DNA from 3 places in the Mesorhizobium sp. M0571 genome. Region 2 is predicted to be linked to each of the others. Evidence: predicted binding sites of a transcription regulator. Region 2 holds the regulator's gene; each other region holds the start of a gene.

Region 1 (9,653 bases), on a different contig from region 2:
AGACGGTGCGCTCGGAGGCAGCGCCGCCGGCATCGCGATAGACAAAGCTCAGCTTGTGCTCCTCGCGGATGGCCTGCCGCACCACGCCGAGATCGATGCCTTCGATGACCTCGGTGCGCGATCCGACCAGCAGCGTCGAGGCATCGAGATCTTCACGCAAATCGTCCGGCAGCACCGCGGCGACCTTGGCCAGCGCGTCGGTGGCAGCGTTCGCAAGCCGCCAATCCGGCTGCTTGGCCACCCAGCGCGAACCGAGCACGATCGCCTCGATCTCCTCGTCGGTGAACATCAAGGGCGGCAGCATGAAGCCGGGCCTGAGCACATAACCCAATCCCGCCTCGCCCTCGATCCGCGCGCCCTGCCCCTGCAGCGCGGCAATATCGCGATAGAGCGTGCGGATCGACACGCCCATTTCGCCTGCAAGGCTGCGACCGCTGACCGGCCGGCGATGACGGCGCAGTATCTGGATCAGGTCGAGCAGGCGTTCAGCACGGGACATGAATCATAACCTGGTTTCAATCGACGATAGAGCCCCAGCACTTTCGGCGGCAAGCAACATGGTAGCGGACGGGAACATCTACGGCCTCGCTCCGTTGTTCGAACCTATGGAAATCCGCGGGTTCCTATTGTTCTGGTCGATTTTGACCACCACCGTCGCTGCGCTCAGCCTTGGGCCATCCTTCGCCCATGTGCTAGAATCGGTGCCGCGACTGACCAGATGGTCGCCTTCGCTTTGGCGTGAAACTACGGTCTTCAACGCTCAGTTCCAATTCTTCGCGACTATCGGCGCACCGCTGGACGTGGCGGCGATCGTCTGTCCGGGTCTACTCGCATGGATGCTGCGCGGCGACCGCCCGGCATTCTGGTGGGCGTTGGCCGCCACCATGCTTTACCTGATGGCCCTTGTGGCGTGGGTTGCGCTGGTCAAACCGGCAAACGATGTCCTGGCTACCTGGGTGCCCGGACCGATCCCGGACAATTTCGAAACTATCCGGAGCCGCTGGGAAACGGGCCATATGGTCGTCACCGGCTTCAAGGCCGCCGGTTTCATAGCGCTCGTCGTCGCCCTGCTTTCGATCCGGCGCGGCTGATCCTTTCGCAAATGCCGGCGGCCGCTTTGTTGCGCCGGTCAATGTGCTGTGGCAGAAGCGGCCGAGCCGCCGCCCGGAGATGCGCCTTCTTGAAACCTTTTCGCGACAAACGCCGCGACAGCCGCCCGCCCGCGAAGGGCGTGGCGGAGCAGCCGCGGCAGCGCGACGCCAATCGAACTGCTGGTCCGGAGACAAAACCGCAGGACCGGTCCGAGCCTAAAGCCGCGCCACGCCTGCTGTCGCGCCGCGACGGCGCGCTGCCTGCCGAACATTTGCCGCTGATCCTCGAAGTCGGTCCCAATCAGGACTACGCGCTGCTCGACAGCGGCGCCGGAGAAAAGCTCGAGCAATACGGCCCCTACCGCATCGTTCGGCCGGAGGGCCAGGCGATCTGGCAAAAGGCTTTGCCGGCCAGAGACTGGGAGCGCGCCGACGCCATTTTCACCGGCGATACCGACGAGGAAGGCATCGGCCGCTGGCGCTTTCCGAAGACACCGCTCGGCGAGACCTGGCCGATGAAGCATGACGGCATCGACTATCTCGGCCGCTTCACTTCGTTTCGCCATGTCGGCGTCTTTCCCGAGCAGGCCTCGCATTGGGACCACATGGCCGGGCTGATCGCGGCGGCAAAACGGCCGGTCAAGGTGCTGAACCTGTTCGGTTACACCGGCCTTGCTTCGCTCGTGGCGGCGCGTGCTGGCGCCGAGGTCACCCATGTCGATGCTTCCAAGAAAGCGATCGGCTGGGCCCGCGAAAACCAGGAGATGGCGGGCCTGTCGCAAAAGCCGATCCGCTGGATCGTCGACGATGCCGTGAAATTCGCCGAACGCGAGGAGCGCCGCGGCAACCGCTATGACATCATCCTGTTCGACCCGCCCGCCTATGGCCGCGGACCGAAGGGCGAGGTCTGGCAGCTATTCGAGGATCTGCCGGCGCTGACCGACATCTGCCGCGCCATCCTGACGCCGAAGCCGCTCGCCGTGGTGCTGACCGCCTATTCGATCCGCGCCTCCTTCTTCGCCATCCATGCCTTGCTGCGCGACACCTTCGCCGGCATGGGCGGCACGGTCGAATCGGGCGAGTTGATCATTCGCGAGAAATCCGCCGGCCGGGCGCTGTCGACCTCGCTGTTCTCGCGCTGGGTGGCCTGAATGAGTACATACGAACGGCACGCAGGCGCGCCAGGGCAGGTGAAGGAAGTCACCAGCCTCGCCAATCCGCTGATCAAGGACATCAAGGCGCTCGCCTTGAAGAAATTCCGCGACCAGCAGAATGCCTTCATGGCCGAAGGCCTGAAGCTGGTCATCGACGCGCTCGATCTCGGCTGGACGATCAGGACACTGGTCTTCGCCAAGGCCGCACGCGGCAATGCGGCGGTCGAAAAAGTCGCGGCGCGCACAGTTGCCGCCGGCGGCACCGTGCTTGAAGTTTCGGAAAAGGTGCTGGTCGCCATCACCCGCCGCGACAATCCGCAAATGGTCGTCGGCGTGTTCTCACAGAAATTCCTGCCGCTGAAGGACATCCGCGCCCAGGACGGCGACGTCTGGGTGGCGCTCGACCGCGTGCGCGACCCCGGCAATCTCGGCACCGTCATCCGCACAGTCGACGCCGTCGGCGCCACGGGTGTCATCCTGGTCGGCGAGACAACCGATCTTTTTTCGGTCGAGACGGTGCGCGCCACCATGGGTTCGATCTTCGCCGTGCCGGTCGCCAAGGCGACGCCTGAGGCTTTCCTCGCCTGGCGAAAGAGCTTTCCCGGCCTCGTCGCCGGCACACATCTTAAGGGTGCGGTCGATTACAGATCGGTCGATTTTTCAAAAGGTCCGGTGCTTTTGATGATGGGCAACGAGCAGCAAGGCCTGCCTGACGAGTTGGCTGCAAGCTGCGACAGATTGCTGCGGATACCGCAGGCCGGCCGCGCCGATTCGCTCAACCTGGCGGTGGCCACCGGCGTCATGCTGTTCGAGATCCGGCGCGGCGCGCTGAAGCTCGGCCCGGAGGAAGCCGGATCGTGACATCCCAAACCGTGAAACTGCAAACCATGAAGTCCTGGAGCCCCTACGCTCTTCTGGTCGTCGCCGCGATAGCGTTCGACCAGTGGCTGAAGTATCTGGTCGAGACCGGCCTTGCCTTTCAGCAAAGGCTCGATCTGTTGCCGTTCCTGGCACTGTACCGCACCTACAACACCGGCATCGCGTTTTCGCTGTTTTCGTCCTTTGGCGACACCGGCCTGGTGGTCGTCGCGGTCCTGGTGGTCGCTTTCGTGCTCTACCTCGCTGCCCGCACGCCGCCCGGCCACCTGCTTGCCCGCGTCGGTTTCGCGCTGATCGTTGGCGGTGCGCTCGGCAATCTGATCGACCGCGCTACCTATGGCCATGTCATCGACTATATCCTGTTCCATACGCCGGTCTGGTCCTTCGCCGTCTTCAACCTCGCCGACGCCTTCATTTCGGTCGGTGCCGTGCTGGTCGTCTTCGATGAACTCATTGGCTGGGGGCGCGGGACCTCGCACGATTGACCTCACTGGCTGGGCGCCACACACTTCAGAACCGAACGCCTCGAGGAGAAAAAATGCTCGAAACCTTCAAAGCCATCCTCGTTTCGCGCGACGCCGAGAAAAAACAGTCGGTCGCAGTGACCGAACTCACCGAGGCAGACCTGATGGAGGGGGACGTTACCGTCGCGGTCGAGGCGACGACGGTGAACTACAAGGACGGTCTTGCCATAACAGGCAAGGCACCGGTGATCCGCCGCTGGCCGCTGGTGCCGGGCATCGATTTCGCCGGCACCGTCACCTCGTCTTCCAATCCCGACTGGCGCAAGGGCGATCGCGTCATATTGAACGGCTGGGGCGTCGGCGAGACGCATTTCGGCGCCTATGCCGGACGCGCCCGCGTCAACGGCGACTGGCTGGTGCCGCTGCCGGACGGCATGAGCCCGCATGATGCGATGGCGGTCGGCACCGCCGGCTACACCGCCATGCTTTGCGTCATCGCGCTGGAGCGGCACGGCATCGTGCCCGACCGCGGCCCGGTGGTGGTGACGGGTGCTGCCGGCGGCGTCGGCTCGGTTGCGGTCTCGATCCTGTCCAGCCTCGGCTATCACGTCATCGCTTCGACCGGCCGCAGTGCCGAACGCCCTTACCTGATAGACCTTGGCGCGGCCGAAGTGATCTCACGCGACGAGCTTACCCAGCCGGCAAAGCCGCTCGCCAAGGAACGCTGGGCCGGCGGCGTCGATGCTGTCGGCAGCCACACGCTGGCCAACGTTCTGTCGATGACCTCCTATGGCGGCGCCGTCGCCGCTTGCGGCCTCGCCGGCGGCATGGACCTGCCAGCAAGCGTCGCTCCGTTTATCCTGCGCGGTGTCTCCCTGCTCGGCATCGATTCCGTGATGGCGCCCAAGGCGGTCCGCATCGAGGCCTGGCGCCGCATCGGCACCGATCTCGATCACGCAAAGCTTGCCAGCCTGTCGACGAGCATCGGCTTCGACGGCATCATCGGCGCGGCGCATGACATCGTCGAGGGCAGGATCCGCGGCCGAGTGGTGGTGGACATGTGAGCCCAAGGGCAACAAGGGACAAAAAGAGCGCGACCGCTAAAATTCGAACGATCCGCCACAACCTTCCATAAGCTCTATCTGGCAGGAGTTCCGTATGATTGCGGAACCCGGCATCAGAGAGGCGGAACCAGCCGAACGGGCCGACGGGACGGCTCCCGAGGCGCCAGGGCGGCAGCTTGTCGCCGCTCCACCGCTGGCGCCGGAATTGCCGGATGCCAACCGCGAAGGCCTGCCGTTCCTGACGCTCGTCGCCATCGTCGTGCTGGCAGGCCTGTCGCATCTGACCGGAGCGCCGATCTTCATCACCATCGGCCTTTTGGCGACAGCCATGGCCGGGCTCGCCATGCATCTGCGCAACAGGCGCGCCGAGCGCCGCGCGGTGGCCTTGCTCGGCGCGACGGCGGCCCGCAGCCGCGCCGAGATCGAGACGCTGGCCGACCGCATGTGGGAGATGCAGGAGAGCGAGGAGCGCTTCCGCGGGCTGATCGATGCGCTCGGCGATCTCGTCGTCCACCGCGACCGCGACGGCCACATCGTCTACGCCAACAAGGTTTTCGCCGACCTTGTCGAAACCGACCAGCGCGACCTTGCCGGCAAGACCTTGGCCGAACTCGGCATCGATGTCGGCATCGTCCCCGACGCCGCCTTTTCCGACCATGAATGCCTGAGTTCCACCGACGTCGCCATTCGCACGCCGGACGGTCCACGCTGGTTCTCTTGGATCGAGCTGTCGGTGCGCGACAAGGACAGCGGCGCCGTTTCGCATCGTGCCATCGCCCGCGACATCACTGCCCGCAAGCGCGCCGAATCGTCGCTGATCACCGCCCGCGAGCGGGCCGAATATGCCAGCCAAGCCAAATCGCGCTTCCTCGCCACCGTCAGCCACGAGATCCGCACGCCGATGAACGGCATCATGGGCATGGCGCGGCTTCTCGCCGACACCAGCCTTTCGCCCGAGCAGCGGACCTATGTCGGCGCCATCTCGACCTCGGCCAGCGCGCTGCTGGCTCTGATCGAGGACCTGCTCGATTACTCCAAGATCGAGGCCGGCCGCTTCGATCCGGAACCGCAGCCGATGTCGGTGCGTGAGATCGCCGACAACGTCGTCGAACTCTTGGCGGCGCGGGCCTTTGCCAAGGATATCGGCCTCGGCTGCCATGTCGAACCCGACGTGCCGCAGCTGATCACCGCCGACCCCGGCAGGGTCAGGCAGGTGCTGCTCAACCTCATCGGCAACGCCGTCAAGTTCACCGACAGCGGCGGCGTTCTGGTAAGCATCGCCCGCGTCGGCACCGAAACCACCGATCGCATCCGCTTCACCATCGCTGACACCGGCCCCGGTCTGCGTGAGGAGGACATGGAGCGCATCTTCGAGGACTTCGAACAGGCCGACGGCACCTCGACCCGTGCGCATGGCGGCGCCGGCCTCGGTCTTGCCATTTCCAAGCGCCTGGTGACCGCCATGGGCGGCACTATCTCGGTGTCGAGCCGGCTTGGCCAGGGGTCCGAATTCGTCTTCGAGATTCCCGCTATTTCCGCAGTCGAGGCGCCGCAGATCCGCCAGAACGCGCTGTCGGGCCGGCATGCGGTGATCGTGTCGAAGAATCTCGTCGAGGCCGAAGCCATCGCCCGCACCATTCGCGCCAATGGCGGCACGGTCGATCTGGCCACCACCGCCGCCCAGGCCACCCCTTTCGCCGAGGGCTGCGACGTGCTTCTGGTCGATGCTGCCATGGAGGAAAGTGACGGCAGGCTGCTCAGGCGCCTGCGCCAGGGCGGCTTTGCCGATTGCGAGGCGGTGACGCTGATCGCGCCGACCGACCGCGGCATGCTTGGCGAGTTCCGCGCCAACGGTTACGCCACCTTCCTGGCAAGGCCGGTGCGCGGCGAGACACTGCTGCGCGTGCTTTTGACCAGCCATGCGCCGGTCATCGCCGAGCCGCAGCCGCAAAAGCGCGGCGCGCAAGCTGTGCACGCCATTGGCGGCCGCCAGCAGGGCCTGTCGGTGCTGATCGCCGAGGACAACGACATCAACGCCATGCTGGCCCGCGCCACGCTGCTGAAGGCCGGGCATCGCGTAAAAGTGGTCGGCAACGGCAAGGCCGCGGTCGAGGCGGTCATCAGCACCGGCCACAAGCACCGCTTCGATGTGGTGCTGATGGACCTGCATATGCCGGTGATGGACGGTCTGGACGCCATCGCCGCCATCCGCCGCTATGAGGAGGAGACCGCGGTGCCGCCGGTGCCGATCATGGTGCTGTCGGCCGACAGCCAGGAAAAGACCCGCCACGCCGTGCTCGCTCACGGTGCCAGCGGCTTCGTCACCAAGCCGCTCGACCCCGATGCCCTGGTTCACGCGGTCGAAGGGCAAGTGGCTGCCTGAGCCGCTTTCGATCACCCGATAGCCGGTTGGCATTAGAGCGCCCGCGTCTCTTGGACGCGCAAAGGACGCTCTAACACTTTGACTTTTTCGCATGATCCTTTCCGGAAACCAATTTCGGTTTCCGGGGTCATGCGATACCCAGCCGACGAAGTATTGCCCGCAGAGCCGTATCACGGTACTGTCACAATCCTGTTGCACCTACACCGTATCCCCGTGCCAAGAGGGATGGCTCGAAGGAGAATCACTCGTGCATACAGTCATGCCGGAATGTGATGCTCGGCCGAACGCCAGCGGGCCTTTGCTTGTCGGCCGGAACGCCGATGCCGTCATAAAAGGCGCATCGCTCGGCCGCATCGGCAATCTCGAAGTGCGGCTCGCCCGCAACGAGGCCGAGATCGCTGCCGCGCAGGAAGTGCGCTACCGGGTGTTCTACGACGAGCTTGGTGCCAGGAAGGACCTGTTCCAGATGCAGGACCGCCGCGATGCCGACCGCTTCGATCCCCTCTGCGATCATCTGCTGGTCTTCGATACTTCGCTTTCCGGCCCCGAGCATCGCCGCATCGTCGGCACCTACCGCCTGCTGCGGCAGGAGATTGCCGCAGCAGCCGGCGGCTTCTATTCCGAGGGCGAATTCGAGCTGACCAAGTTGATCGCCCGGCATCCCGGCCAGCGCTTCCTTGAGCTTGGCCGCTCCTGTGTTCTGCCGGAATACCGTTCGAAGCGCACCATCGAGGCGCTGTGGCAAGGCATCTGGGCCTATATCAACCATTACGGCATCGGCGTGATGACAGGCTGCGCGTCGTTCCACGGCACCGTGCCGGCGGCACATGCCGAGGCGCTGACCTATCTTGCCCATCACTGCCGGACGAATTCATCCTGGGACGTGCGTGCCGTCGCCGGGCGCTATTGTTCCATGGATCTGATGCCGATCGAGGCCGTCAATGCCAAGGCGGCGATCGCCGCCATGCCGCCGCTGGTCAAGGGCTATCTGCGCGTCGGCGCGCGCATCGGCGACGGCTGCGTCATCGATCGTGAATTCTCGACGGTCGACGTGTTCGTGGTGATGCCGGTCAAGGAGATCGGCGCCCGCTACGTCAACTATTATGGCGGGGAAGCGCAGCGCTTCGCTGCGTGAATAGTGAATAGTGAATAGTGAATAGTGAATGATGAATAGTGAATGATGAATAGTGAATGATGAATAGTGAATGATAGAAACGAAGCCCGTCTGGCTTCTACAAACTACTTTCTACCAACTACTAACCATTCACTATTGACCATTCATCATTCACGCATCCTTCTCAGCCTGCTCGTTGACCGGCCCCGGCTCCGGCGCTTCGCTTGCCACATGCTTGGGGCCGCCCTTGGCGACGCCGACCATGGCCGGCCGCAGCACGCGCTCGCCGATCGAATAGCCGGGCTGCACGACCTGGACGACCGTGTTGGCGGGCACGTCGGGATTGGGCACCTCGAACATCGCCTGGTGGAAATTCGGATCGAATTTCTCCCCCTCGGGCTCGAGCTTCTTCACACCGTGCCGCTCCAGCGCCGACAGCATGGCGCGCTCGGTGATCTCGACGCCGTCGATCAGCGCCTTGAAGCCGGCATCGCCCGATGCCTTGGCCTCCTCCGGGATGGCATCCAGCGCACGGCGCAGATTGTCTGATACCGACAGCATGTCGCGGGCAAAATTGGCGACCGCATAGGCGCGCGCGTCGTGGACGTCTCGGGCGGTGCGGCGGCGCAAATTCTCCATGTCGGCCGCGACGCGCAGCGCGCGATCCTTCAGCTCTTCGTTTTCCTTCAGAAGCCGCACAAGCGCTTCATAGTCGCCGTCGACGCCGCCTTCCCTTGGCTCCGCGGCAGCCTCGGTCTTCTCGGCTTCATCGGGCGCGCGTTCGTCTTTTGCCTGGTCGCTCATCGCCGTTTCCCGTCATTTCGAATGGTGTGGATTTGCGCCCGATATCGAGGTTTAGCGGCCAAAAATCAAGGGGCAAGCGATACTGCAGCCGCTGTCGCGGCTTGATGGCGGACGGCGCAGACCTTTCGATTTTAATTCAAACTTTACCACAGCTGCCGGCTTTGCTTGCCAGGATACTACAAAGCGGGAACCATTCCTCCCCTGGAAGAGTTTCGAAGCCGACACAGGATTTTGGATGATGCCCCGCAGGAATGGCGAAAAACGCGACGGGCTCGCCGCCGATATCCGGCGCCAGCTCGGCACCGAAGCGACCAAGCGCTTTCTGCGCACCTTGCCGGCCTACCGCACGGAGTCCGATATTCCCGACCGTTTGAAGGAATTGCTTGACCGCCTGGACGGCATCGAAGCCAACATGGTCGCAGGCGGGCGCCGTCGGTAGACGCCGTTGCCGGCGGCGCGCCCGGCGATTGCGGCCGGAAACTCCTCGCATCGCGCGACATTTACGCGCAGTAACTTTGCGTGACCCCATCTTGTGGCAGCGCCCTGCACCGCCTATGTTTCATGATGAACATGATTTCCCCCGAAGCTGTGGCAAACAGCAAGCGTGCCTGGTTGAAAATCCTGTCGCGCTATAAAAAGCCCGACAGGCGTCGCAGCGCCGTCGAACTCGCCATCACCCTCATCCCTTTCGCCACGCTGT
Region 2 (9,653 bases):
AACGTGGGTATCGGCACTGTGGGCGGCGCGCTCATCGGTGGCGCCGTCGGCGGCGGCAAGGGCGCTTTGATCGGTGCTGGCGCTGGTGCGATTGGCGGCCTGCTCGTTCGCCGTCTGCAGAATGGCTATTGCCAATACAGAGATCGTCACGGCCGGATCTACACAGCCCGCTGCAACTAGTTTCGAAAAACAGGCCAACGTCAAACGCGGAGGCAGATATGTCTCCGCGTTTGCGCGCGCAAAGCGCTCTCGTGATGCGGCTCATGGAATGAAGTTTCAGGCCGGCAGCGGAATCCTGATCTCCACGTTCAGACCGTCCTCACGAAAGTCGCGCCTGATCGTACCGCGTAATTCGCGCGTGACGTTGAGATCGATCAGTCTGGTTCCAAAACCGCTCTTTGCCGGTGTCTTGAGCTTTTTCTGCCCGGCCTCACGCCAGTTGAGGACCAGTGTGCGGACGCGTCCGCGGCCTTCGAGCGACCAGTCGACCTTGAGCGCCCAGCCGCCCTTGAGGGTGTTGGCCGAATTGCCGGCTTCGCCATATTTTAACGCGTTCGTCGCCAGTTCGTGAAAGACGAGGCCGAGCGCCTGCGTCGTCTTCTCGTCGAGAAGAACCTCCGGTCCCGACAACAGCTCTTCGGGAAGCTCATTGCCGAACACTTGGCCGAGCTCGATGCGCAGCAGGTCGCCAAGATCGGCTTTCTGCCAGCGTGAGCGCGTCAGCATGTCCTGGGAAGCCGCCATTGCCTGCAGCCGGGCCGAGAAAGACGTCGAGAATTCCTGGACGTCGGCGGCGTGCGATGCTGTCTGGCGCGCGATTGCCAGCACCCGCGTGATCGAGTTCTTGATGCGATGCTTCATCTCCTGCAGCATCAGGTCTTTTTCCAGTAGGCTCTTCTCGGTCGTTTCGTGAAGCAGCGAGACCGCCTCATAGGCCCGCTCCTGATAGCGGGCCACCAGCGCGATGGCGCCGGCAAGCAGCAGGCCGAACAATCCCAGCATCACCGGAATGGCGCGCGAGGAAGGTTGCGAAAAAGCACTTGTCGGCCTGAACAGGACAGTCCACGGCCGGCCGGCAACAGTGATTTTGCGGGTGACCAGCAGCCTGTCGCCGAGGGCCGAAACAGGCGGCGTTTCCGACTGGAACAGCAGATTGTCGCTGTTCACCACGCCGTCGTAGACCTCGGTATTGACCGGCAACAGTGGCGCCCGGCTGAGCGCGGCCTGGAACAGGTCCCGGGAGCGGAAGGCCGCATAGAGGAAACCGGCAGTTGAGGATCTCGACGCGTTGACGGCGTCCGGCGCGGTTTCGACATTAAGCCGGACGAAGACGAAGAACCCGGTGAAGGTCTGCGCGGCACCCGTTTCCTTGCCGAGCTGCGCAAGCCCGCTGGCATGCTGCTGGTCGTCGGCCAACGCTTTTTCGATCGCCTCGCGCCGCACCGGCTGGGTGAACATGTCGTAGCCGATGCTGGATTTGTTGGACGGATCCAGCGGCTCGAACAGCACGATGGGCGTACGCCAGGGCAAGTTCGTGTCGGGATAGATCGCATGGCTTGCGCCGTGGTCGTGCAGGATGTCGCGCTCGACCGCCGCGTCGTTTTCAGTTTTCGCCAGGCGGAGGAAGCCGATGCCGCGCAGGCCGGCGAAATTATTGTCGATGTCGAGTGCGTTGAAGAAAGCCTTGAACTCGCCTTGCGAGATACCGCCATTGCGCGCATCGAACAGCGCCTGGGTCGAGCGCAGCAGCGACAGGTCCAGGTCGATGCGGCTTTCGATCCGGTTGAGCGCGTCGTCTGCCGTCGCCTCGAATTTTATGCGGGCCGCTTCCTGGGTGGCAAAATAGGCAAAACCCGCCATCGTCAGGCTGATCAGCGCGACGGCGATGAAAGCGACGGTCGGAAAGAGCTTTTTCAATTGCTGATACGGGCCATGGAAGGTTCTTTATGGGCAAGTCCCGGCGTCAACACAATGGCGAGGCCAAAGCATGGTGACGACTGGCACATTACGCCGCATTTGATTAGCCGGCTAATTCTTGTTCAAGCGGCGATCTTCAGGGCCCCCGGGCCCGGTATGGCGCCGGGCGGGCATTTGCCGAGAATGATCATGCCGAGCACCTCGTCCTGGGTGACGTCGGTTGTGCGCGCCGTGCCGACAACCCGACCGTTCTTCATGACGCAGACGCGGTCGGCAAGCTCGAACACGTCGTGAATGTCGTGGCTGATCAGGAAGATGCCGATGCCGTCGGCCTTGAGCTGCTTGACCAGTTCGCCGACCTGCGCAGTTTCTTGCGGCCCCAGTGCCGCCGTCGGCTCGTCCATGATCAGGATGCGGGCGTTGAACAGGATGGCGCGGGCGATCGCAACCGACTGCCGCTGGCCGCCCGAAAGCCTTATTACCGGCTCCTTGAAGCGTTGGAAACGCGGATTGAGCCTGCCCATCACCTTGCGCGCCTCGGCCTCCATGGCGACGTCGTCGAGCGTACCCCAGCCGGTCATCAGCTCGCGGCCGAGAAACAGGTTGGCGGCCGCGTCGACATTGTCGGCCAGCGCCAGCGTCTGGTAGATCGTCTCGATGCCGTACTTTTTGGCGTCGCGCGGGTTGGAGATCGAAGCCTCCTCGCCGTTGACGAAAATCTGGCCCGCATCGCGCTTGTAGGCGCCAGACAAGATTTTTATCAACGTCGATTTGCCGGCACCGTTATGGCCGAGCAAAGCCATCACCTCGCCCGGGAAAAGATCGACCGAGGCATCGTCGACGGCGCGAATGCCGCCGAAGGCGATGGAAATGTTGCGCATCTCGATCAGCGGCGTGCCCGTGGGAGCGGTCTTGTCTGCCATGCTCGTTCCTCCTCCCTATAGATCTTGCTTGAGCATGATCTTGTCCGAACCGAAGGTCAGCGGCAGCAAAAACCGGTTTCCACTTTTCGCTGACGCGGATCTTCGGTTCGGGATCATGCTCAGACCCGTTTGCGATAGACGGTATCGAGCCACACCGCGACCACCAGCACGGCGCCGACAACGATGCTCTGCAGCGGCGAATCGATGCCGAGCAGCACCATGCCGGATTGCAGCGACTGCATCAGAAGCGCGCCGAGCATGGCGCCGAGCACCGTGCCGGAGCCGCCGGCGAGCGACGTGCCGCCGATCACGGCCGCCGCGATGACCAGGAGCTCGTCCAGGGTCCCCAGCGCATTGGTCGACGCGTTGAGGCGGGCCGATGCGATCGCCGCACTGATCGCGGCCAGCACGCCCATGATCATGAACACCTTCATGGTCACCCAGCGTGTGTTGATGCCGGCGAGATTGGCAGCCTCCGGATTGCCGCCGATGGCGAAGACATAGCGGCCGAAACGGGTGCGCCTGGTGATGAAGGTCATGACAATGCCCGCGGCCACGGCCATCAGCACCGGTATGGCGATGCCGTGGGCGATGAACAACCCGCCCTCGGGAATGGTGATGCCGTTCTGCTGGGCATATTGGCGTACGATGCCGACCGGCCAAGGATAGGAATTGGCGATCCAGACGGCGCCAAGGATGGCGGCGCAGGCTATCACGCCGAGCAAGGTTTCCGCCCAGACAGGGCGCAGCGGGAACTTGAACCGCTTGCGCTGCGAGCGGCCGTTGAAGAGCACGAAGGCAACGGCCGCGCAGGCGACGACACCGACGATCCAGCTCCAGGTGGCGCCGATCGAGCCGCGTGGTCCGCCGCCCATCAGCTGGAAGGTCCTGTCCAGCGGCGCAACGGTGCGCCCGCTGGTAATCAGCCATGCCATGCCGCGCCAGATCAGCAATCCGCCGAGCGTCACGATGAAGGCAGGAACCTCGAGATAGGCGATGATGAAACCCTGAAACGCTCCGATAGCCAGGCCGAGCACCAGGCCGGCGGCCAGTGCAATGACCCACAGCCAGGGGCTGCCAAGCTGAAACCCCATGACGCGGACGAGGAATTCGGCCTGCGCCACGCCCATCACCATGCCGATCACGCCTTCCACCGAACCGACGGAAAGATCGATGTTGCGCATCACGATGACCAGCACCATGCCTGTCGCCATGATCGCCACCGAGGAGGTCTGCACGGAAAGGTTCCAGAGATTGCGCGGCGTCAGGAAGAGCCCGCCTGACAATATGTGGATCCCGACCCAGATGACCAGCAGCGCGCCGACCATGCCGAGCATGCGCGTGTCGAGTTCGGTTGCCTTGAGAAATCGGGCAACGACGCCGAGCTCGGATTCACGCGCCCGGTCTGCGGTCGAGCTGTCGACCGGCGTGTTGGAAGTCGTGTCGGTCATGATGTTTCTCCCGCCGGGTTGCCGTCTGCCGCGGATGCCGGAAGCAGCCTAGAAGTTATCCGCCGGAAGCGGAAAAACAATTCTTCTTGAAAAAACGCCGCGGCGAGCAGCCGCGGCGTTCGGACTTCTCGGAAACGTCGGATCAGTTGCAGACCGGAACAGTGCCCGCCGCCACGCCGGCGCAGACTTCTTCTTTCTTGATCCAGCCGGCGTCGATGACGACGTTGAGGTTGTCCTTGGTGATGGCGACCGGGGTCAGGAACAGCGACTTGACGGTGTTGCCGCCGGGCGTGGTGAAATCCTTAACGCCCGCAACGTCGGTCATCTGCTTGCCGTCGGCCAGTTGCGAGGCGATCTCGGCGGCGTTCTTGCCGAGCTCGCGCGCGTCCTTCCACACCGACACGGTCTGTGTGCCGAGCGCGATGCGGTTCAGCGCGGCGTGGTCGCCGTCCTGGCCCGAGACCGGAACGGATCCGGCCAGCCCTTGCGCCGTCAGCGCGGCGACGACGCCGCCGGCGGTGCCGTCATTGGCGGCGACTACGGCATCGACCTTGTTGTCGTTCGCGGTCAGGAACTGTTCCATGTTCTTCTGGGCGTTGGCCGGCAGCCAGCCGTCGGTATAGGCCTCGCCGACATTCTTGATCTTGCCGCTGTCGATGGCGTCCTTCAGCACTTCCATCGAACCGGCAAACAGGAAATCGGCATTCGGATCGGCGCCCGAGCCCTTGATGAAGACGTAGTTGCCTTCCGGCTTCACCTTGAACACTTCGCGGGCCTGCATGCGGCCGACCTCCTTGTTGTCGAAGGTCAGGTAAAAGACGTCTTTGTTCTCGATCAGCCGGTCGTAGCCGACGACCGGAATACCTTCGTCCAGCGCCTTCTGCACAGCCGGCCCGATCGCCGAGGCGTCCTGCGCCAGGATGATCAGTGCGTTGGCACCCTGCGAGATCAGGCTCTCGACGTCGGTGAGCTGCTTGCCCGGGTTGGACTGTGCATCGGCGGAAATATACTTGTCGCCGGCGGCCTCGATGGCGGCCTTCATTGCGGCTTCGTCGGTCTTCCAGCGCTCCTCCTGGAAATTCGACCACGAAACGCCGATGACCTTGTCCTTAGCCTGCGCCACCGACGCGAGCGTCAGCGTCATGGCGACACCCGCCAGAATGGCGGTCGTGAATTTCTTCATCATATCCTCCCTGCGCCGCGTACGGCGTGACCAATTGGCCCAAAGACCAGCTAGAGGCGTTAATTTTTTCGAGCCTCGAAAAAATACTGACCCGATCTCCGGCTGCTGTCAACATCGATTCTGATGGATTTTGATGACTCTCCGAGTTTTTTCGAGTGTCGGAATAAACGATGACAGCGCCGCCGGCATCTGACACTATTTGCCTGTATCTGACACTATTTGTCGGACATTACCGACGGCTTCCGGTTCATGAGCGGCCGCGGCAACCGGGAGGAAAGCAAAACGATGTCGGTCGGAATCCGCCATGACGATTTGCGCCGGCGCAACCGGGCGATGGTGATCTCGGCGGTGCGCCGGGCCAGCCAGCCGTCGCGTACGGAGATCGCTGCAACCACCGGCCTCAGCCATTCGACCATATCGGCGATCTCCTCCGACCTGATACGGGAAGGCATCCTCGCCGAGAGCAAGGCAAACGAGCCCGTTTCGTTGAAACGCGGTCGTCCGCAGGTCGGCCTCGCCCTCAACCCGGAAGCGGCGGCGGTGCTGACCGTGGTGTTGTCGCTGAATTTCCTGTCGGCCGCCATCATCGACTATGCGGGACAGGTGGTCGTCGAGGAACAGCGCCGGCTGGACACGCTGACCATGCCGCGCGACGAGCTGATCCGCGAATGCATGGCCATCGTCCGGCGCCGGCTGGAAGATCCAGACCTTGACGTCCGCAGTGTCGCCCGCATCGCCCTGGCGATTCAGGGAATTACCGACTCCCCTGCACGCGCCATGCTGTGGTCGCCGATCACGCCGCAGACGGACATCGCCTTTGCCGACATGCTGGAAGACGAATTCGGCATCCCGGCCACGGTGGAGAACGATTGCAATATGATGGCGGTGGCTTTGCGCTGGCGCGATCCGGATCGCTATCGCGACGACTTCATCGCCATCCTGCTTTCGCACGGCATCGGCATGGGGCTGGTGCTGAAGGGCGAGCTGTTCACCGGCACGCATTCCTCGGGCGGCGAGTTTGGCCACATGATCCATCGTCCAGGCGGCGCGCTCTGCCGTTGCGGGCGGCGCGGCTGCATCGAGGCCTATGCAGGCAATTACGCCATCTGGCGCAACGCTACGGGGATGAGCGAAGACAGCAAACCGGTCGCCGACGTCAGCGACGCCGACATGCGCGCGTTGGCGGCCCGGGCCCGCGAGAAGGATGGGCCGGAACGCGAGGCCTACCGCAGGGCCGGCGAAGCGCTGGGTTTCGGTCTCGGCTCGTTGTTCGCGCTGATCGATCCAGCACCGGTCGCGATGGTCGGCGTCAGTGCCGCCGCCTTCGATCTGATCGAGCCGGCCTTGCGCAAGGCCATCGCCCAGACCGCCGGTGGCCAGCATTCGAGCTCGATCTCCTTCGACACCGAGCCGAACGAATTGCCGCTGATCCGCGAAGGCTGCGCGATGCGGGCGTTAAGCTTCGTCGACCAGGAGATTTTCGCGCCGGGCGCGCAAATGAGGCCCGGCATCAGAAAGAACGTAGCCTGACCAGGCAGGTCAATCTTCCCTGATCGCATAGCCGGCACCGCGGATGGTGCGGATGACATCCGGCATGCGGCCGTTATTGACGGCTTTGCGCAGCCGCCCGACATGCACGTCGACGGTGCGTTCGTCGATGTAGATCGTCTCGCCCCAGACATTATCGAGCAACTGGCTGCGCGAGAAGACGCGGCCGGGATGCCGCATCATGAATTCGAGCAGCCGGAATTCGGTCGGCCCGAGCCGGATTTCGCTCTTCTTGCGATAGACCCTGTGCGATTCGCGATCGAGCACGATGTCGCCGACCTTCAGCACGCTGGACAGCACTTCCGGCTTGGCGCGGCGCAGCAGCGCCTTGACCCTGGCCATGAATTCCGGTGTCGAAAACGGTTTGACCAGATAGTCGTCGGCGCCGGTCGAAAGACCGCGCACCCGGTCGCTCTCCTCGCCGCGCGCGGTCAGCATGATGATCGGCAGCCGCTCGGTTTCGGGGCGCACCCGCAACCGTCGGCAGAGCTCGATGCCGGAAACCGCTGGTATCATCCAGTCGAGCACCAGAAGATCGGGCACATTCTCCTGCAAACGGATCTCGGCTTCGTCGCCGCGTGTCACCACCTCGACCTGGTAGCCTTCGGATTCGAGATTGTAGCGGAGCAGCACACCCAACGGCTCCTCGTCCTCCACCACCATTATGCGTGGTGCGATCATCGGCTGGGCACCCCCATCATGTCACCGGTGCGGACATTGTCGTTTCGTCCTGCTTCGGACGATTGACAGGCAATTGCTCGCCGGTCAGCACATAATACGCATTTTCGGCGATGTTGGTGACATGGTCGCCGATCCGCTCCAGATTCTTGGCGCAGAACAGCAGATGCGTGCAAGCGGTGATGTTGCGCGGGTCTTCCATCATGTACGTCAACAGCTCGCGGAACACGGACGTGTATTTGACGTCGATGCGCTCGTCGGCGGCGCGTAGCTTGGCCAGCGCGGCCGCATCGCCGGCAGCATACTCCTCGATGACGCCCTGCACCTGGATGAGCACCAGCTGCGCCATCGCATCGATGGAATGCGATAGGTCGCGCGGCGTGACGCTGAGGCCGACCGCACTCACACGCTTGGCGATATTCTTGGCAAGGTCGCCGATGCGTTCGAGGTCGCCGGCCATGCGGATCGCCCCGACGACATGGCGCAGATCGTGGGCCATCGGCTGGCGCTTGGCGATCAGGGTGATGGCGCGGTCGTCCAGTTCGCGTTGACGCGCATCCATGATGGCGTCGTCCGAAACAACGCGCTGCGCCAGCGCATTGTCGGAATTCAACAGGGCCTTGGTCGCCCCGCCGACCATCGAACCGGCGAGGTCGGCCATGTCGCGGATCAGCTTGCTGATCTGCTCGAGATCCTCGTCGAAAGACGCGACTGTATGTTCGGCCATGATATTGTCCTCGTCTGCGTGATCGGCACCGCTCAGCCGAAGCGGCCGGTGATGTAGTCCTGCGTGCGCTTCTCGCGGGGCGACGTGAAGATCTTCTCGGTCCGGTCGAACTCGACCAGCTCACCCAGATACATGAAGGCAGTCTGGCGCGACACGCGCGCCGCCTGCTGCATGTTGTGAGTGACGATGACGATCGTGTAGTCGGCTTGCAATTCGTCGATCAGTTCCTCGATCTTGGCGGTCGACAGCGGGTCGAGGGCCGAGGCCGGTTCGTCGAGCAGAATGACTTCCGGCTTCACTGCCACGGTGCGGGCAATGCAGAGCCGCTGCTGCTGGCCGCCGGAGAGGCTCAAGCCGCTGGCGTTGAGCTTGTCCCTGACCTCGCCCCAAAGCGCGGCACGCTTCAACGCCTGTTCGACGCGGCCGTCCATCTCGGACTTGCCGAGATTCTCGTAGAGCCTGACGCCGAAGGCGATGTTCTCGTAGATCGACATGGGGAACGGCGTCGGCTTCTGGAACACCATGCCGATCTTGGTCCTGAGCAGGTTGAGATCCTGCGACCGGTCGAGAATGTTCTTGCCGTCGAGCAGGACCTGGCCCTCGGCTGTCTGTTTCGGGTAGAGCTCGTAGATGCGGTTGAAGACGCGCAGCAGCGTCGACTTCCCGCAGCCCGAAGGCCCGATGAAGGCCGTGACACTGCGCTCGGGCAGCGACAGGCTGATGTCCTTCAGCGCCTTGCTCTGGCCGTAGTAGAAGTTGAGGTTCTTGACCTCGATCTTCGTCTTCTCGGCGACCGTTTCGGTCATCGTCATGTCCGGGGACAACATCTGTGTCATCTGTCCTCTCTGCGTCCGGTAAGGCTGCGGGCGAGGATGCTCAAGCCCAGAACCGTCAGGGTGATTATGAGTGCGCCGGTCCACGCCAGCTGCTGCCATTCCTCGTAAGGGCTGAGAGCGAACTGGAAGATGGTCACCGGCAGGCTGGCCATCGGCGCGTTGATATTGCTGCTCCAGAACTGGTTGTTGAGCGCGGTGAAGAGCAGCGGCGCCGTCTCGCCGGAAATGCGTGCTATCGACAGCAATATGCCGGTGACGATGCCGGACAATGCGGCGCGGTAGGCGACCGAACGGATCACCACCCAGCGCGGCGCGCCGATCGCGGCGCCGGCTTCACGCAACGCGTTCGGCACCAGGTTGAGCATGTCTTCAGTAGTGCGCACGACCACC
Region 3 (9,653 bases), on a different contig from region 2:
GGAACTGGCGAAATACAAGGACGGCATGCCGCCCGGCCCGCAGAGCCCGCTAGGCGCCCGCGCGCTGTATCTCTTCCGCGACGGCAAGGACACGATGTACCGGCTGCACGGCACGCCGGAGTGGGATTCCATTGGGAAGAACGCCTCGTCCGGCTGTGTGCGCTTCATGAATCAGGACATTATCGACCTCTACAGCCGCGTCAACGGCGTCGCGCCGGTCTTCGTGCGCCCGAACCTGTCGGCCGCCGCGAAGACCACCGCCGTGTCGAACAGGACGGCCGAGCCGATCGATGCGGGTGTGCCAAAGGACGCAGAGATGTTGAGGTAAGTGCCTTCACGATCTCTAGGCGGATGCGGTCGGCGCGTCCGCCTGCATGGGTGTCGCTACTTCCCGGCCAAGCCGGGAATCGTGACCTGATAGACCAGGAACATGGTGTCGACATCGGCGCCGTCCTCGGCCTTGTAGGGCGCGCCGACCTGGAAGCCGTCCTGGGTGAGGAAGTCGTTGTCATTGGCAACGAACAGGAAATAGTCGTCGGGCAGCTTCGGATCGAGGACGCTCACCACCGACATCGCCTCCCACTTCTCTGAAAGGTTGTTGCGGTCGTTGGGCGCGCCATTGTGCAGTCCGAAGCGGCCGAGTTCGCTCTTGTCGTTGATGTCGATGAACGGCGTCAGCTTGGCCGGCGTCACCGATGGATCGAGCTCACCCTTGGGCGCCACTGGCTTGTCTTTGTCGAACTCGCTGCCGGCGATGTCGGTTGCCGCCGACACATCGACGATGCTGATCTCGCGATGGAGCGAAGTGTCGCCCTTCAGCCCCTGGCCGTTGCCGCTGTCGCGCGCCAGCATCAGAAAGGTCTTGTCCGACAGCGCCACGATCTCGCTCTGCGCGGCAATCTTGGTCTTGCCCTTGGCATCGGTGAACACCGGCAGCGGCACGATATATTCATGCGCGAGCTTGAGCTGGGCGGGATCCGAGGCATCGTAGACCAGCGCGCGCGTGTTCTGGCGCGTCGAGGCGGAATCGCCACCATCCTGCCGCGGGGCCGATTGCAACACGGCGATCAGGAACTTGCCATCCGGCGTCAGCGCCATGCCTTCGAGGCCCTGGTTGTTCTGGCGCCCGGTCTCGGGATCCTTCGGATCGGGCTCCGCCGCACCAGGCCCAGGATTGTCGGACGCGAAATTCGGCGTTCCATGACGCATCGGGACAAGGGCTGCCGGCGGCCGCGTTGCCGACATCAGATGGCCGTCGGCGGAGAAGCGGTAGATGTTCGGGCCGTATTCGTCCGAGATGAACATGGTGCCGTCGGACAGCCGCACGATCGCCTCGTCATCGAGCGCGAGCTTGCCGTTGGCTTCGGGCAGGATCGGCATGTCGTCGGTCGCCGCACGCACGCCGTTGAGCGGATCGAGGCCGGTCGCATCGGCGCCCTTGTCGTCGGTCAAAAGCATGGTGTCGGCAAGCGTCGCCTTGACGCCAGACTGTTCCTGGCCGGCGGCTGGTACTGCACCCGGCGCGATCGGGGCGAACTCGATGGCAATCGTGTTGAGGCGCGGCCGGTAATCGGTGGTGCCGACGACATTGTAGCCGCGATCCGGCAACAGCCATAGCGACCCCTTGTAGCCGTCCGCGCCATGCGTCCAGCCGGCAGCGTCGATCGCCATGCCGGAGCCGGAGCCAAACGTCTCGCCGAACTTGTCCTTCTGGCTGGCCGGGATACGGCCGACGCCGACCAGCCCCTTGTTGACGAAGCTGACGCCACCGACGGTCGCGGAGTTGTCGGCCAAGGCCGGAGTCGAGGCGGTGAACATCGCCAGCGCGACGGCGAGGGACGCGGTTCGGTGCGGGTTTTTCATGGATATCCTCTTTGGTAACAAAGGTGCCGGACCTGAAAAAGCGCCGCGCCGCATCGACGATGCCGCGAAAGCCTTCGGAGAAGCGATCTAGGACGCGAACATGATATTTGCGTGACACTGCCGCGCTTGCTTGTCCCCATGCGGTTGCAACTGGCCTGGGTCTGGCGAACTCGTCGCCGCCGAGAGGGCAATTAACGACTTTACAAATAATCATTCTTATGTGAAGTTATGACAATGAAAGGTCACCGATGACAGTCTATCGTTTCGCCACCCGCCTCAATTCCTTTGCCTCGCGGCCGCAGGCCGAGTGGACTGATCTTGTCGGCAAACCGTCCATGCTGCAGATGGCGGCGCGTGCAGCGAAGGTTGCAGAGTTGACCGATCTCGACCTCAACTTTCCCGACCATGTCGATGAAAAGCCTGCGGAAATGGCGCGGAAACTTGGCGATCTCGGGCTTTCCATCAATGGTTTCGCCATGCGCTACTACTCTAATCCGGCCTTCAAGCTCGGCGCCTTCACCAACCCGGATCCTTCCGTTCGCCGGGAGGCCATCGACCTGACCAAGGCCGGCATCGACGCCGTTCGGGAGGCCGGCGCCAGCCTGATGACCTTGTGGCTCGGGCAGGATGGCTTCGACTATGCCTTCCAGGCTGACTACACAGCGCTCTGGCAACACGAGATCGATGGTATTCGTGAAGTTGCAACGCATGATCCGGACTGCCGGATCAGCCTTGAATACAAACCCAACGAGCCGCGCTCCTACAGCCTGATGCCCGATGCGGCCACGACATTGCTGGCGATCCGCGAGATCGGCCTGCCCAATCTCGGCGTGACGCTCGATTTCGCCCATGTGCTCTATGCCGACGAGCAGCCGGCTTTCGCCGCCGCACTCGTGGCACGGCACAGCAAGCTGCTCGGCGTGCACCTCAACGATGGCTACGCCAAGCGCGACGACGGCTTGATGGTCGGCGCGGTGCATACGGTTCAGACGATCGAGCTGCTCAGGCAGATCCGCCGCGACGGCTACGCCGGCGCCATCTATTTCGACACGTTCCCTGACATGACCGGGCTCGATCCGGTCCACGAATGCGAAGTCAACATCGCGACCGTCAAGCGCATGCTGCGCGTCGTCGATCGGCTGGAAAAGGACAACCGCCTTTCCACCGCCGTCGACCGTCAGGACGCGGTCGCGTCGCAGGCCATCATCCAGGAAGCCATGCTCGGGCCGGACAGCTGAGGCTCGCGCCATTACCGTTTCAACAAGGGAGGAAAGACCATGAAATTTCTGCTTGCCACCGCCACCGCCGCTGGCCTGATGGCGCTGTCCATCGGCTCGGCCTTTTCCGCGGACCTCGCGCCGCTCAATTCCGACACCGAGAAGGATCGCATCGACTGGTCGCAGCTCGAGGCCAAGTTCGGGGCTTTCCCCAAGCTGCCCGAGGGCACTAAGGCGGGTGCGGTCTCCAAGACGCTGACCAACGAATACTGGCGCTCGCTGGGTGAGGGCTACAAGTCGTTCGGCGACCGTATCGGTGTGCCCGTCGTCTACCAGGCGGCGCAGAGCGAGGGCGACCAGCTCGGCCAGCTCACCATCGCCGAAGGCCTGGTTACGCAAGGCTACAACGTGCTTCTCGTCTCGCCGCAGACCGACTCCAACTTGCAGCCGATCATGGAACAGGCCAAGGCCGCCAACGTGCCGGTGGTCAACGTCAATGACGCGGTCATCCCGCAGGCCGAGTACTATGTCGGCAATGTCCAGCGCGACAATGGCGTGCGCGTCGCCAAATGGTTCATCAAGAACCGGCCGGATGGCGGCAAGGTCGCCATCGTCGAAGGCCAGGCCGGCGTCTATGCCGCCGTCCAGCGCACCGACGGTTTCAAGACCACGATCACCGAGGCCGGCAAGTTCGAGGTCGTCGCCAGCGTGCCCGGCAATTGGGATCGCCAGACCTCCTACGACGCGGCCACCAACATCCTGCAGCAGCACCCCGACCTGATCGGCTTCTATGCCAACAACGACGGCATGGCGCTCGGCATCGTCGAAGCGGTCAAGGCCGCCGGCCTGCAGGACAAGGTCGCCGTCTTCGGCACCGACGGCATTTCCGACGCCTACGCTTCGATCCGCGCCGGCGAGCTGACCGGTACCGTCGACAGCTTCCCGGTGCTGACCGGCGAGGTGGCTCTGGAATCGGCGCTGCGACTGGTGGCCGGGCAGAAGCTGCCGCGCGTCGTTGCCACGCCGCAGGCGCTGATCACCAAGGACAATGCCGACCGTTACTCCGGCGGCGGCGATGCCGTGCGCAAGGCGCTGCTCGAGGACGCGGCAGCGGGCCAGTAGAGCAGGGGCGGCGGGTGCCGGCCTTGGGTCGGCATCCTTGCCTGGAGAACTGAAGCAATGTCAGCGCGGCTGCAATTCGAGGGCATTTCCAAGGTGTTTCCGGCCGTGCGGGCGCTGAGCGATGTGTCCTTTTCGGTCGGCGCCGGCGAAATCCATGGCCTGCTTGGCGAGAACGGTGCCGGCAAGTCGACGCTGCTGCGCATCCTGTCGGGCGTCTACCGGCCGACAGCGGGAAGCGTGCTGATCGACGGCAAGCCGGTGACGCTGAACAACCCGGTCGCGGCACGCGCCGCGGGCGTGGCCATGATCCATCAGGAATTGCAGCAGGTGCCGCGCCTAAGCGTCGCCCAGAACATGTTCCTCGGCCGTCCGCTGACGCGCGGCGGCGTCTTCGTCGACCGGCGCGAGCAGGAACGCCGCGCTGCGGAAGCTCTCGCCGCCATCGACCCGACCATCGATCCGGCAGCCCCGCTTGGCAGCCTGAAGGTCGCGCAGCGGCAAATCGTCGAGATCGCCCGGGCGCTGCTCGACCGCGCCAGGATCGTGGCGATGGACGAGCCGACATCCAGCCTGACGCCAAGCGAGTTCGAACGGCTGGCCGAGGTGATTGCCGGTCTGGCGCGCGACGGTGTCGCGGTCGTCTATGTCTCGCACAAGCTGGACGAGGTGTTCGGCATCTGCCAGCGCGCCACCATCATGCGCGACGGTGTCGTGGTCGAAACCGTTGATCTCGCGCAGGTGTCGGAAAAGGCCGTCGTTTCGATGATGGTCGGCCGCGAGCTTGCCCAGGCACAGCACCGCCCGCATGCTTCCGGCGAGATCAGGCTGCGCGTGCGTGATCTCGCCTCGGCGACCAAGGTCCATGACGTTTCGTTCGACCTGCATCGCGGCGAGGTGCTGGGCATTGCCGGCCTGGTCGGCTCGGGCCGCACCGAACTGCTGCGGCTGCTGGCCGGTGCCGACCGCGTCTCATCGGGCACAATAGAGATCGACGGCAAGGCGGTAAAACTTTTCAGCCCGCGCGACGCCATCGCGGCCGGCATCGGCCTGGTGCCGGAGGAACGCAAGCGCGAAGGCATCGTGCCGTTGCGGTCGATCTCCAGCAATATGGCGCTCGCCTCGATGGGCGTGTTCGCGCCGCGCGGCCTCATCGACCGCCGCCGGCTGAAGCGCGTGGCAGCCGAGAAGATGAAACGCGTCAATCTCAGACCGTTCCTGCTCGACCGGCCGATCCGCCTGTTCAGCGGCGGCAACCAGCAGAAGGCGATCATCGGCCGCTGGCTGGCGGCGGGAACGCCGATCCTTCTGTTCGACGAGCCGACGCGCGGCATCGATGTCGGCGCCAAGGCGGAGATCTACCACCTGATCGAGGAGCTCGCCGCCGAAGGCCATTCGGTCGTCGTCGTTTCGTCCGAGTTGCCCGAGGTGATCCGGCTCGCCGACCGCGTGCTGGTCATGCGCGACGGCACGGTCGCCGCCGAACTGGGCCGCGCAAGTCTCAGCGAACAGGCGATCGCCGCGCACGCCATACCCCAAACGGAGACTCAGGCCGGCAAGGCGCAACGCCGTCGGGCCGGTGCATAACGGACAGGACCAGCGGATGACCGATATAACCGAACACACAGTAACGCGCCCAGCGGCCGATTTCCTGCACCGGTTTTCCGTGCGCGACGCCGGTACGCTGATCGGCCTGGTGGTGATCCTCGCCGTCTTCGGGGCACTGGTCCCGGGTTTCTTTGCCGAGCGCAATCTGATCAACATCCTGCAGCAGTCGAGCATCAACGCCTGCCTGGCGTTGGGCATGACGCTGGTGATCATCTCGGGCGGCATCGATCTGTCCGTCGGACCGACGGCAGCCCTTTCGGCAGTCATCTCTGCCTCCATGCTGGTTGCCGGCGTGCCGTTTCCGCTGGCCATCGCCGCCGGCTTTGCCATCGGCCTGCTCTGCGGCCTACTCAACGGCGTGCTGGTCGCCCATGTCGGGCTGCAGCCCTTCATCGTCACGCTCGGCACGCTCAGCACCTACCGGGCGCTGGCGCTGATCTATACCGGCGGCAATCCGGTGCTCGGCCTGCCTGCCGGCTTTCGCGCCATCTTCAATGGCTCGCTGTTCGGATTGCCGTTGGCGGTCGTCATCGTGGCCGTGGTCGCGCTGGTTGCCTGGATCATCCTCAAGAAGACGCCGTTCGGCGAATATCTGCTCGCCGTCGGCGGCAATGAGGAGGCGGCCTACATAGCCGGCGTGCCGATCGCCCGCACCAAGATCGCCGCCTATATGATCTCGGGCCTGCTGGCAGCTCTTGCCGCGCAGATCCTGATCGGCCGACTGGGTGCCGCAGAGCCGATTCTCGGCAACCTCTGGGAGCTCGACGCGATCGCCGCGGCGGCCATCGGCGGCGCCTCGCTGATGGGCGGCAAGGGCAGCGTGGTCGGCACCATTGTGGGTGCCGTCATCCTCGGCGCCATGCGCAACGGCCTGACGCTGATGAATGTCCAGTCCTTCTATCAGCTGCTGGCAACTGGCCTTATAATCCTCGCCGCGATGCTTATCGATCGCGTGACGAGGGGACGTGGATGACCTTGACCGGCCTGGATCTGAAAGCTGTAGGACCGCGCATCCGTATGATGATGCCGCATCTGACGCCGCTCGAGGCGAAGGTGGTTGAAACCGTCTTCGGACGGCGCGGCTTCGACGAGACCATACCGCTCAAGCAGATCGCCGAGGAGGCCGGTGTCTCGGAGGCGATGGTCGTCAAGATCGCCAAGAAGCTGGGTTTTTCCGGCTATCGCGACTTTCGCACGGCGGTCTATGAATACAGCCGCCTGCCGACCGCCGAGATGCATCAGGAGCTGTCGGTGGACGACAGTTCGGCCGAGATCGTGCAGAAGGTGTTCCGCACCTCTATCCAGGCGCTGGAGGAGACGCTCGCCATCCTCGACATGGACGATTTCGACCGTGCCGCCGATCTGCTTTACCGCGCCAGGAATCGCGATTTCTACGGCGTCGGCGGCTCGGCGCAGATCGCACGCGACGTTTCGCACAAATTCCTGCGCATCGGCATCCGCACCTCCGTTTACGACGATTCGCACATGATGCTAATGTCGGCCTCGCTGCTCGGCGCCGACGACATTGCCGTCGGCTTCTCGCATTCCGGCAACACGAGCGCCGTCATCGACGCCATCCAACTTGCGCGCAAAAGCGGCGCGCGCACGCTGGCCATCACCAACTATGACAACTCGCCATTGGCAGCCGTCGCCGACATCGTGCTTTGCTCGACCGCCCAAGGCTCGCCGTTGATGGGTGAGAACGCAGCGGCGCGCATTGCCCAGCTCAACATTCTCGACGCGCTGTTCGTGGCGGTCGCGCAACGCGACTACCAGGCGGCGGAGCGCAATCTCGGCCGCACCATGTCTGCGGTGACGTCGAAACGGAAAGATAAGAACTCATGAAAGGCAAGCGGCTCATGAAGGTCTGGGGCACATGACGGCTCCTCCGCCGTTGGTGACCGTATTCGGCAGCCTGCATTACGACATCATGGTCGAAGCCCCCGATCGCCCACGCAAGGGCGAAACGGTCACCGGCCATGCCTGGCATCCGAAATGCGGCGGCAAGGGCGGCAACCAGGCGGTGTCGGCAGCGCGGGCCGGCGTGCGTGCGGCGATGATCGGAGCTGTCGGCGACGATGATTTCGGCCGCGCTTCTCGACAATCTCGACCGCAACGGCGTCGACCGGAGCCTCGTGCGGGTGGCTTCCGGTGCCGGCTCGGGCATGAGCGTGGCGATTTTCGACGACAGCGGCGACTATGGCGCGGTGATCGTCTCGGGCAGCAACCTTACTCTGGGCGAAAAGGACATCGCAGAGGCGGCCGAGCTGATCGCGCAAACGGCGGTGCTGCTGTTGCAGAACGAGGTGCCGGAAGCTGCCAATATTGCCGCGGCGCGGGCGGTGAAGGCGCATGGCGGCTGCGTCGTCCTCAACGCGGCACCCGCCCGAAACCTCTCCGCCGAGCTGATCGCGCTCACCGACATCGTCATCGTCAACGCCATCGAGGCGGAATTCCTGGCCGGCGTTCCTGTCGTAGACACGCTCGAGGGTGCTGCGAAGGCGGCCGGTATGCTCGTCGGTTCCTATCCGGCTGCCATCGTCACCGCCGGCGGGGAGGGGGTCGCCTATCGCGACCGCGACGGCCAGGCGTTCGCCTTGCCTGCGATGCCGGTGAAGGTGGTCAGCACGCATGGCGCCGGCGACGAATTCGTTGGCGCCTTCGCGGCGGGGCTTGCGCGTGGAGAGCCTGTCGAGGCGGCCCTTGCCGCCGCCACTGCCGCGGCTTCCTTGCTAGTTGCAACGCCGGAGCGCGAGCGCGGGCGGCTTTGAGCAAGGCCGGCCTGCTCAGTGACTGCCCTGATCAGTCGCTGTCGCGCGCGATCAGCTCCAGCGGCCAGACTTCGCGGATGATGCGGGCGCCTTCGGTGCCGGCGAAGGCCGGGATCGAAGCCAGCAGCATTTCGGCCAGCCGCTCGCCCATCGGCTCCAGCGCCGGGCGGAAGCCGGTCAGCGCCGGCGAAAAATAGCGACAGAGCGGCGTGTCGACGATGACGATCACCGCAACGTCGTGGCCGGGCCTGATGCCCGCCTCGGCCAGAGCCTTGCAGCCGCCAAGCGCCATCGCGTCGTTGTTGAAGATGATGGCGGTCGGCGGGTCCTTGGAGCGCATGACCTTGGGCGTCACCGCGTAGCCGCCGGCCTCGTTGATGAAGCCTTCCGCGATCAGCTCGGGGTCGAACTCAATGCCGTGCCGCCGCAACGCCTTGCGATATCCGGCGAGAAACAGATAGCCGAAGTTGAGATCGAGCGACGGGCGGATGGCCGCTATGCGGCGGTGACCGCGCGCGACGAGACGATCGACCGCGTCTGCTCCGGCTTTTTCGAAGTCCAGATCGAGCGAGGGGTAGGAATCGCCGCCGGAACGGCTGCGGCCGAGCGTCGCGAACGGGAAACCGGCCTGGGTCAAATAGTCAATGCGCTCGTCCTCGCGCCGCGTCCAGGCCAGCACCACGGCATCGGCCCGGCGGGTCTCGACGACACGGCGCAGGCGCTCCTGCTGATAGTCGCCCGGCGCGCCCATCACCACGATCAGGTCGAGCCCGCTTTCGGCGAGCTTGGCCTGCAGCCCGGTCAGGAATGGAATGAAGAACGGCTCGCCATATTCCTGGTCGCCCGGATGCGGCTGCAGCATGAAGGCGACCGAATGGGTGGCGCCGCGCCGCAGGCTGCGGCCGGACTGGTTCGGCGAATAATTCAGCTTCTTGGCCGCATCGAGCACGCGCTGGCGTGTGTCGGCATTGACGTCGGCGCGACCGTTGAGCGCGCGCGACACCGTGCCGATCGAAATGTTCAGGTGACGCGCAAGGTCGTGAATGCTGGACGCCAAAGGACAGTTCTCCCCCTT

The links. The regulator PhoB, encoded in region 2, activates phosphate uptake and scavenging genes when phosphate is short. The targets are predictions, from matches to a motif close to TGTCATNNANCTGTCAT.
Region 1: olsB (l-ornithine N(alpha)-acyltransferase) is a predicted target of PhoB. The motif match lies at 7,215-7,231, and genes of this name have one in related genera.
Region 3: NKI85_RS08720 (esterase-like activity of phytase family protein) is a predicted target of PhoB. The motif match lies at 1,964-1,980, and genes of this name have one in related genera.

What each region holds. Positions count from the first base shown of each region.
Region 1 covers NZ_JAMYQT010000013.1:33,308-42,960, forward strand. The annotation lists gene NKI85_RS16930 (helix-turn-helix transcriptional regulator) at 1-499, opposite strand, end outside; gene NKI85_RS16935 (anthrone oxygenase family protein) at 606-1,091, shown strand; gene NKI85_RS16940 (RsmD family RNA methyltransferase) at 1,181-2,242, shown strand; gene NKI85_RS16945 (TrmH family RNA methyltransferase) at 2,243-3,106, shown strand; gene lspA (signal peptidase II) at 3,133-3,609, shown strand; gene acuI (acrylyl-CoA reductase (NADPH)) at 3,663-4,652, shown strand; gene NKI85_RS16960 (PAS domain-containing hybrid sensor histidine kinase/response regulator) at 4,747-7,035, shown strand; gene olsB (l-ornithine N(alpha)-acyltransferase) at 7,295-8,170, shown strand; gene grpE (nucleotide exchange factor GrpE) at 8,321-8,953, opposite strand; gene NKI85_RS16975 (hypothetical protein) at 9,189-9,392, shown strand; gene NKI85_RS16980 (fatty acid desaturase) at 9,518-9,653, shown strand, end outside.
Region 2 covers NZ_JAMYQT010000001.1:408,700-418,352, reverse strand. The annotation lists gene NKI85_RS02050 (YMGG-like glycine zipper-containing protein) at 1-180, shown strand, start outside; gene NKI85_RS02045 (CHASE domain-containing protein) at 277-1,917, opposite strand; gene NKI85_RS02040 (ATP-binding cassette domain-containing protein) at 2,040-2,840, opposite strand; gene NKI85_RS02035 (sugar ABC transporter permease) at 2,960-4,291, opposite strand; gene xylF (D-xylose ABC transporter substrate-binding protein) at 4,434-5,474, opposite strand; gene NKI85_RS02025 (ROK family protein) at 5,760-7,004, shown strand; gene phoB (phosphate regulon transcriptional regulator PhoB) at 7,014-7,703, opposite strand; gene phoU (phosphate signaling complex protein PhoU) at 7,720-8,427, opposite strand; gene pstB (phosphate ABC transporter ATP-binding protein PstB) at 8,460-9,263, opposite strand; gene pstA (phosphate ABC transporter permease PstA) at 9,260-9,653, opposite strand, start outside.
Region 3 covers NZ_JAMYQT010000005.1:148,212-157,864, forward strand. The annotation lists partial or broken gene NKI85_RS08715 (L,D-transpeptidase) at 1-328, shown strand, start outside; gene NKI85_RS08720 (esterase-like activity of phytase family protein) at 385-1,863, opposite strand; gene NKI85_RS08725 (TIM barrel protein) at 2,112-3,101, shown strand; gene NKI85_RS08730 (sugar ABC transporter substrate-binding protein) at 3,141-4,202, shown strand; gene NKI85_RS08735 (sugar ABC transporter ATP-binding protein) at 4,260-5,786, shown strand; gene NKI85_RS08740 (ABC transporter permease) at 5,803-6,780, shown strand; gene NKI85_RS08745 (MurR/RpiR family transcriptional regulator) at 6,777-7,652, shown strand; partial or broken gene NKI85_RS08750 (ribokinase) at 7,684-8,578, shown strand; gene NKI85_RS08755 (LacI family DNA-binding transcriptional regulator) at 8,610-9,635, opposite strand.